2 regions of the Arcicella sp. GW822-FHT02H01 genome follow, and region 2 is predicted to be linked to the other one. Evidence: riboswitches for the same ligand, from Rfam matches in the RefSeq annotation. Region 2 holds a riboswitch; the other holds the start of a gene.
The links. Region 2 has a riboswitch for cobalamin ahead of AC1RNE_RS09580 (TonB-dependent receptor plug domain-containing protein). Riboswitches for the same ligand answer to the same signal wherever they lie in the genome.

Region 1: linked by a shared signal. The riboswitch ahead of metE (5-methyltetrahydropteroyltriglutamate--homocysteine S-methyltransferase) and the one ahead of AC1RNE_RS09580 (TonB-dependent receptor plug domain-containing protein) in region 2 are both predicted to bind cobalamin.

What each region holds. Positions count from the first base shown of each region.
Region 1 covers NZ_JBXANT010000004.1:42,009-45,440, forward strand. Annotated here, with positions in the region: gene metE (5-methyltetrahydropteroyltriglutamate--homocysteine S-methyltransferase) at 1-1,720, opposite strand, end outside; cobalamin riboswitch at 1,926-2,143, opposite strand; gene AC1RNE_RS22150 (SusC/RagA family TonB-linked outer membrane protein) at 2,536-3,432, shown strand, end outside.
Region 2 covers NZ_JBXANT010000001.1:2,248,435-2,251,866, reverse strand. Annotated here, with positions in the region: gene AC1RNE_RS09580 (TonB-dependent receptor plug domain-containing protein) at 1-1,665, opposite strand, end outside; cobalamin riboswitch at 1,776-2,081, opposite strand; gene AC1RNE_RS09575 (response regulator) at 2,190-2,576, opposite strand; gene AC1RNE_RS09570 (PAS domain S-box protein) at 2,563-3,432, opposite strand, start outside.

The DNA of each region.
Region 1 (3,432 bases), on a different contig from region 2:
TAATTGGTCCAGTAAGCATGCCCTTCATTAACTTTTCTGTTTTAGATTGTGCAAATTCTGACCAACGGACTGTCATAGCAACTGGGCGTTCTACGTCACCATAAATAATTGGCGGCTTTACACAGCGACTACCATAACTTTGTACCCATCCATTTTGCGAAAACACATACCCTGATAATTGTTCGCCAAAATACTCCACCATATCATTGCGTTCAAACTCCCCATGAACCAACACATCTAAGCCAATTTCTTCTTGCCAACGGATAGACTTTTCAATTGCTATCGCAATTTGTGCATCATATTCTTCTTGAGAAATAACACCTTTTTTAAGGTTTGCTCTCAATACACGTACATCATCTGTTTGTGGAAATGAACCAATGGTTGTTGTCGGAAAAAGAGGCAATTTTAAGGTTTCTAACTGCAAAGCCTGACGAACCGCAAAAGGACTTGGTCTATGAGCATCTTGTTCTGTTAAAGCTGCCATCCTAGCTTTTACCTGTGGTTTATGAATCAAGGCTGAATCTTTTCTGCTTTGAATAGCCTTTTGATTTTCAGCGAAATGTTGTGCAAACAAAGGTGCGGACGCTGGCTCAGAAAGCTTTCTTAATACATTTACTTCGATCAATTTTTGTTTAGCAAATGCCATCCAATTTTTGATTTCTGGCGTAAGGACTCCCTCATTTTGTTCTAAATCCAAATCGCAAGGACTGTGTAATAATGAACAAGAAGGTGCAATCATTACTCTTTCTTGCCCTAATATATCAATTGCTTTTTGAATCAATGTCAATGATTTAGCATAATCGTTCTTCCAAATATTACGACCATCCACTACACCAAGGGATAGGATTTTTTCCGTTTTGGCAAAATCTGTTTGTTCAAAAATATCACTTAATTGTGAAGGGCAACGCACTAAGTCAAGATGCAAGGCATCAATATCTAAGGTGGTAGCTACATAAATGTTTTCGCCAGTACATTCAAAATATGTGGCAACCAATATTTTTAAGTTCGGAACAGCCTTTTTGATTTTTTGGTAGGCTTGTTGGAAGGCTATTTGTTCATTTTCTGTCAAATCCAACGTCAAGCAAGGTTCATCTAGTTGTATCCATTTTGCTCCACGTATTGCCAATTCTTGTAGAATATCAATATAAACAGGCAATAGTTTTTCTAATAAATCTATTCTATCAAAGCCCGCTTCCTTTTCTTTTCCTAATAGGAGGAAAGAAACGGGCCCAATCAAGACGGGTTTTGTAACAAATCCCATTTGCTTGGCATCTTCAAAATCGACGATTATTTTATCAGAATATCTTTTAAAATGTTGATTTTTAGTGAATTCAGGAACGATATAATGATAATTTGTATCAAACCATTTGGTCATTTCCATGGCTTTAATATCGAGACCGTCACGTTGTACGCCCCTTGCCATCGCAAAATAAATATCTAATTCACGGTTGGTTTGTCCGTCCACCAAAGCATGGTAACGCTCAGGAATAGCCCCGACCAACAAAGCAGTGTCGAGCATGTGGTCGTATAAAGAGAAATCATTTGAAGGAATCAATGCTATTCCTGCCTCTTGTTGAAGTTGCCAATTCTCTCTTTTGATTTGGCGACCAATCCTAAGCAATTCATCTTTGGTAGATTTTCCTGCCCAAAATTGCTCGCAAGCACGTTTTAATTCTCTTTTGCTACCGATACGGGGGTAACCTAAATTGTGTGTAAACATAGTAATTGTTGTTTTAAGGTTCGTGCCTTATCAAGTGTTGATAAAGCATTTTGGCGTATTCTACAACACGCCGAATGGAACTGAAAACACCACACCGTCATGCATAAAGCATAAGCACACGCTGATTCATTGCTGAAACAGAGTAATATTCGACAAGTATTTTATAAAAATCAATGCGTGAACTAAGCCCTATCTCGTGAGGGAATAGTCATTGAGAAGGTAGGCAAGTCTCCTGACTTGTAACATTTTCTTCACCCTTCTCATTCTTTGAAAAGAACAATGGGCAAAACGGAAGAAAAATCGTTTCTGCTCGAAACCGTTACTTACAGTAGCACGTCTGTTCGTGATTCTCACACGATTCCTTTTTAATTTATGGCGAAAGATTATTCACTTTCCCTTAAAACCAACCTCCTGATTGACGGGTGTTTACTGAGTTACTAAGCAAAGGTATTAATATAAAAATATAATAGATATATTATCCTTATATATTTCAATATTTAGATATTTTAATAATTATTAATGTTTTTAATAGATAAAAAATATAATAAAATTGTAAAATTTAAACAAAATATCTTTTTAATTTTTCTTCCTTGATTATAAGTTTATCACTCCATTAAAATAGTGTCATTGGTGATAGATATTAAGACAGTGTTACGAAAAAATCATGTTTTGATAACAATGCCTTTACTTTCTGGAAATCTTACGTGAATAACTTGCGCCCTCAATTAAAAAGCAAATCCTTACTTTTCTTTTTTTATTACAATTTAATTATATTGTGATTAAATATGAAAATTCCATTTACAACACAACTAAAAATGAACACAAAACTTTTTTTTAAGACCCAATCAACGTTGATTCTTGGTGTCTTAGTTGGGGCGACAGTTGGCATTGCTGCCAGTCCAACTTTTGCCAACAATGTTTCCCTTCTCACAATCAATAAATCTTATGCTTATGAAAAAACACTACTAAACAAAGCTCTCAAAGAGATTACAGTAAAAGGTAGAGTGATTGATGCTAAAACCAAAGAGCCTTTGGCAGGATGTAATATTCTGGTAAAAGATAGCAAACGTGGGGTAAATGCAGATGCCAATGGTAACTTCAGTATTATTGCGGACGAAAATGCAACGTTAGTATTTACATTTGTTGGTTATGAAAAACAAGAAGTAGCTATTGCAGGGAAAAGTACAATTGAGGTAGCGTTGGTATCTACTGCATCAGACTTAGCACAGGTAGTCGTAATTGGTTACGGAAGTTCAACGAAAAAAGATATTACAGGGTCGGTGAAGTCACTGAAAAGTGCAGAATTCAACCAAGGGATTATAAACTCTCCTGAACAACTTTTACAAGGTAAAGTATCGGGCGTAAATGTTACCTCTGCCAGTGGGGAACCCGGAGGAGTACAAAGTATCAGTGTTCGTGGACCAGGCGGTGTAAGAACAGGAAGTACACCACTTTTTGTGGTAGACGGTTTGGCTTTAGATAATTCAAGTAGTGGTGGAGCAACAAACCCTCTTAACTTTTTGAACCCTCAAGATATTGAATCAATAGATGTGTTAAAAGATGCTTCGGCAACGGCTATTTATGGTTCAAGAGGTGCAAATGGGGTAATCTTGATTACTACTAAAAAAGGAAAAGCAGGGTTTTCTTCTTTCAATTATTCTACTAGTTATGGTTTCTCTACGATGGCGAGAGCTTTACCTGTTTTCTCGGCA
Region 2 (3,432 bases):
TACATAAATCATTTGTTTACCAATAATATCTTCTGTATACGCAGCATACATTTTTTGTTGAGAGACATGCGTATAAGCATAAGTTGTGGTAATACCTGCCAGCATTTTCCCTTTTAGGTATTTTATATTGCCCGTTACTTCAAGCCCTTTTGTTAATACTTGTTGTAGATTTTCTACACGATAAGCATTGTCAGGGTTCCAGTATGTCCAATTATCAATTAAATTATGATAGGCATTCACGCCTAGTGAGGTATTAAGCTCTTCAGAAATTACTTGTTTCCAATTAATGCCTACTTCTTTATTGAAACCACTTTCTGGTTGAATATTTGGGTTACCAAGTGTTTTCCAGTAACGCTCATTAAGCGTAGGTAAACGATAACTTCTCGCCACATTACCTGTTACTATTATTTGACTTTTCTTGGCAGAAAGCAATAGGTATTCAATACCCAGTGAGGGGGTAAAGGGCGCTTGATAACGATTAGAAAATGCTTGACGAAGATTAAATGAAGCCGTTAGCTTATCAGTGAATTGATTACGGATTAATGCAAATACGTCTTGACGGTTTTCGGTGATACCTCCTTGTCCGTCGTAACCATCAACGTTTGCTACATAATGTACAAACTCACCACCAATTCTGATATTAGTATTCCATATAGAATTAGCTTTTTTATAGCTAATTTCATGTTCAATACGAGCAATGTAGCGATCTGTTTCAGAATGGCTAGGTGCTGAAAAATCGCCCGTGCCATAATCAATAATATCTTTTACAAAGCCCATTTTTACATTCGTATTACCGAATTGATAAGAAGACAAAAAGCGAGAAGCCTTGGTTTGGGTAATTTCTCTGAATGCAATTATATCAGGTTGAATACTTAGTTTATTGTCGGTCAACCAAATATTCAAAGAGAGTAAGTTACCGTTCTGTTGTTTCAGATATAAATCTTGAATCAAGCCTTTTTGAGCCGTTTCAGAAGGCTCAATCTGATATGTCCTTCCTGCATTATCTGTTCTTTCTTCTTCCGAAAAATGGTTGTTGTACTTACTTCCATAAAGCAAAGTTTTCCCTGAGAACTGTATGCCTTTCTTCAACTGATGAACAAATCTTAACCCTATTTGTCCATTATAATTATCAAAACTTCCGTATTGACCGCCTACAGTAATATTTATTCCTTGCTTGTTCCATTGTGGAACAGAACCTAATAAGATACTTCCACCCACAGCATCAGAACCTACACAAGAAGCCGCCGAACCGTATTGGATAGCCATTTGGTCAAAGCCTAAGAGTGGCACAGTAGAAAAATCTGTTTGCCCAGCCATAGGATTATTGATATTCAGACCGTTCCAAAGCACGGCTGTATGCATGGCAGAAGTGCCTCTGAAAGAAATACTAGTTAACTGACCATTGCCATAACTTTTGAACGTAATGGGCGATTGATATTGGAGGAAATCTGCTAAGGTTTGGTATTGAAAACGTGCTAAAGTAGTAGAATCGATTTTTTTAACTTTCAAGCCAGCCATAAAATGCTCGTTTGAAAAGCCTGTTACTTTTACTTCATCAATCTGTCTAGTAGAAATTTCTTGGGCATAGCAATTTAAGGATACAAATATCCCAATGAGCAAAAATATAGGCTTACAACGTAACAAATACGTAAAAATAGCAGACATAACCTGAATAGTTAAGCCTTGACCTACGGAAATGAACCGAAAAAAATGACCAAGAAAGTTTGAAAGAAATAATCGAACGCTCAATGATGCTTATCCTCCGTAAGCAAACGATTAAGAATGATTTAATGGCAGGTCTCCTGACTTGTTTCATCATTACCTTGACCTTCCCAGTTTTGTGAATTATTAGTGATTGGTAATTAGTGATTAGAAGCTGTAAAAGACCTAGCTTTTTGCTTATTAATCGCTAATAACTATTCACCAATTACTAGTCACTAAAAAAACCAGTGGTTATCGAAGAATGGTAATAATTGTATTGAAACTTACAGTTGCGGGGACAGTTCAGGACTTAAAACCTGATTCCCTATTAAGCCTTAAACTCATATAGAAACGAGCCTAATGCGCCATAAACTGTTGCAAAGGTAGTAGAAAATTTATTTCTATGATATAAAAATCAGATTTAAACTATATAATGTTGTTTTTTGAGAATTATTAAATGTTTGAAAATCAATTATTTGATAATTAGTTTATTCCATTAATTTTTTGAGATCCTCCATCTTAATAGGCTTAACCAAATAATTACTAACGATTTCGTAGGCTTCTGCTTTTTTAACATCCTCTGGGTCTATCGAACTTGTTACTATGTAAATGGTAGTGGCTTTTTCATTAGGAATCTGGATAAACTCATCTAAAAACTGCCAACCGTCCCATATAGGCATATTCAAATCTAATAAAATTAAATCTGGAAGTTTTCCTCCTCCAATGATAATCGCTCTCAAGCTCTCGTATGCCTCTTTCCCGTTGTGAAAAACTAAAAATCCTTCACAAAAATTTGCAAGTTGCATGATTCTTTTTGTACCAAAAATAAAAATCGGGTCATCATCAATGATGCAAGCAATATTAAATTTTTTCATGTTTAAAATATATACTAAATGTCGTTCCTTTGTTTACTTCACTTATCACCTCTATTTTTCCTCCCATTGCTTCTATCTGGTTCTTTGTGATGAATAAACCAATACCACGAGCATCTTTATGCGCATGAAATGTCTTATACATACCAAATAATTTTGCACCATGGCGTTTTAAATCAATACCCAGTCCGTTGTCTTCTACTTTTAAAACAACGTATTCATTATCAATAAAGGTCGATAATTTAACATAACTATCTCTCTCTTCTGTGCTGTACTTTATTGAATTGGTCAAAAAATTTAAAATGATACTATCTAAATAAGCAGGAACAGCCAAAACTCGTTCATCTATACTGATAGTATTTTTAATATTTACGTTTGAATCTTTTGCAAAAGCCGAAACATTTTGAATAGCATTTTCTATCGCATTGTACAGATTAACACTCTTTAAATTGTCAATAATGGTGGTATTCATCAAAACTACTTCATTTAAATGAACGATAGTTTCTTTAAGGTTTGTCGATGCAGCTTTTAATAAAGTGATGTAGTCGTTATCCAATAAGGTCGGGTATTCTTCCAATAAAATATCCATCATCATTGAAATATTCCCTGAATGTGACCGTAGGTTATGCGAAACTATATGAGCAAAGTTTTTCAGCCTTTCGTTTTGGTCTTTTGTGACATCCAAAAGAGCTTGAATTTCTGCCTCAGCCTTCTTTTGCTGCGTAATATCTATTATTTGAGAAATAAAATATAATGGTTTACCAGCCTGATCTCTTGCTAAAGAAGCCGCCAAAATAACATGTACAATATTTCCCTTCTTATGGAAATATCGTTTTTGCATGTGATAATATGCTCGCTC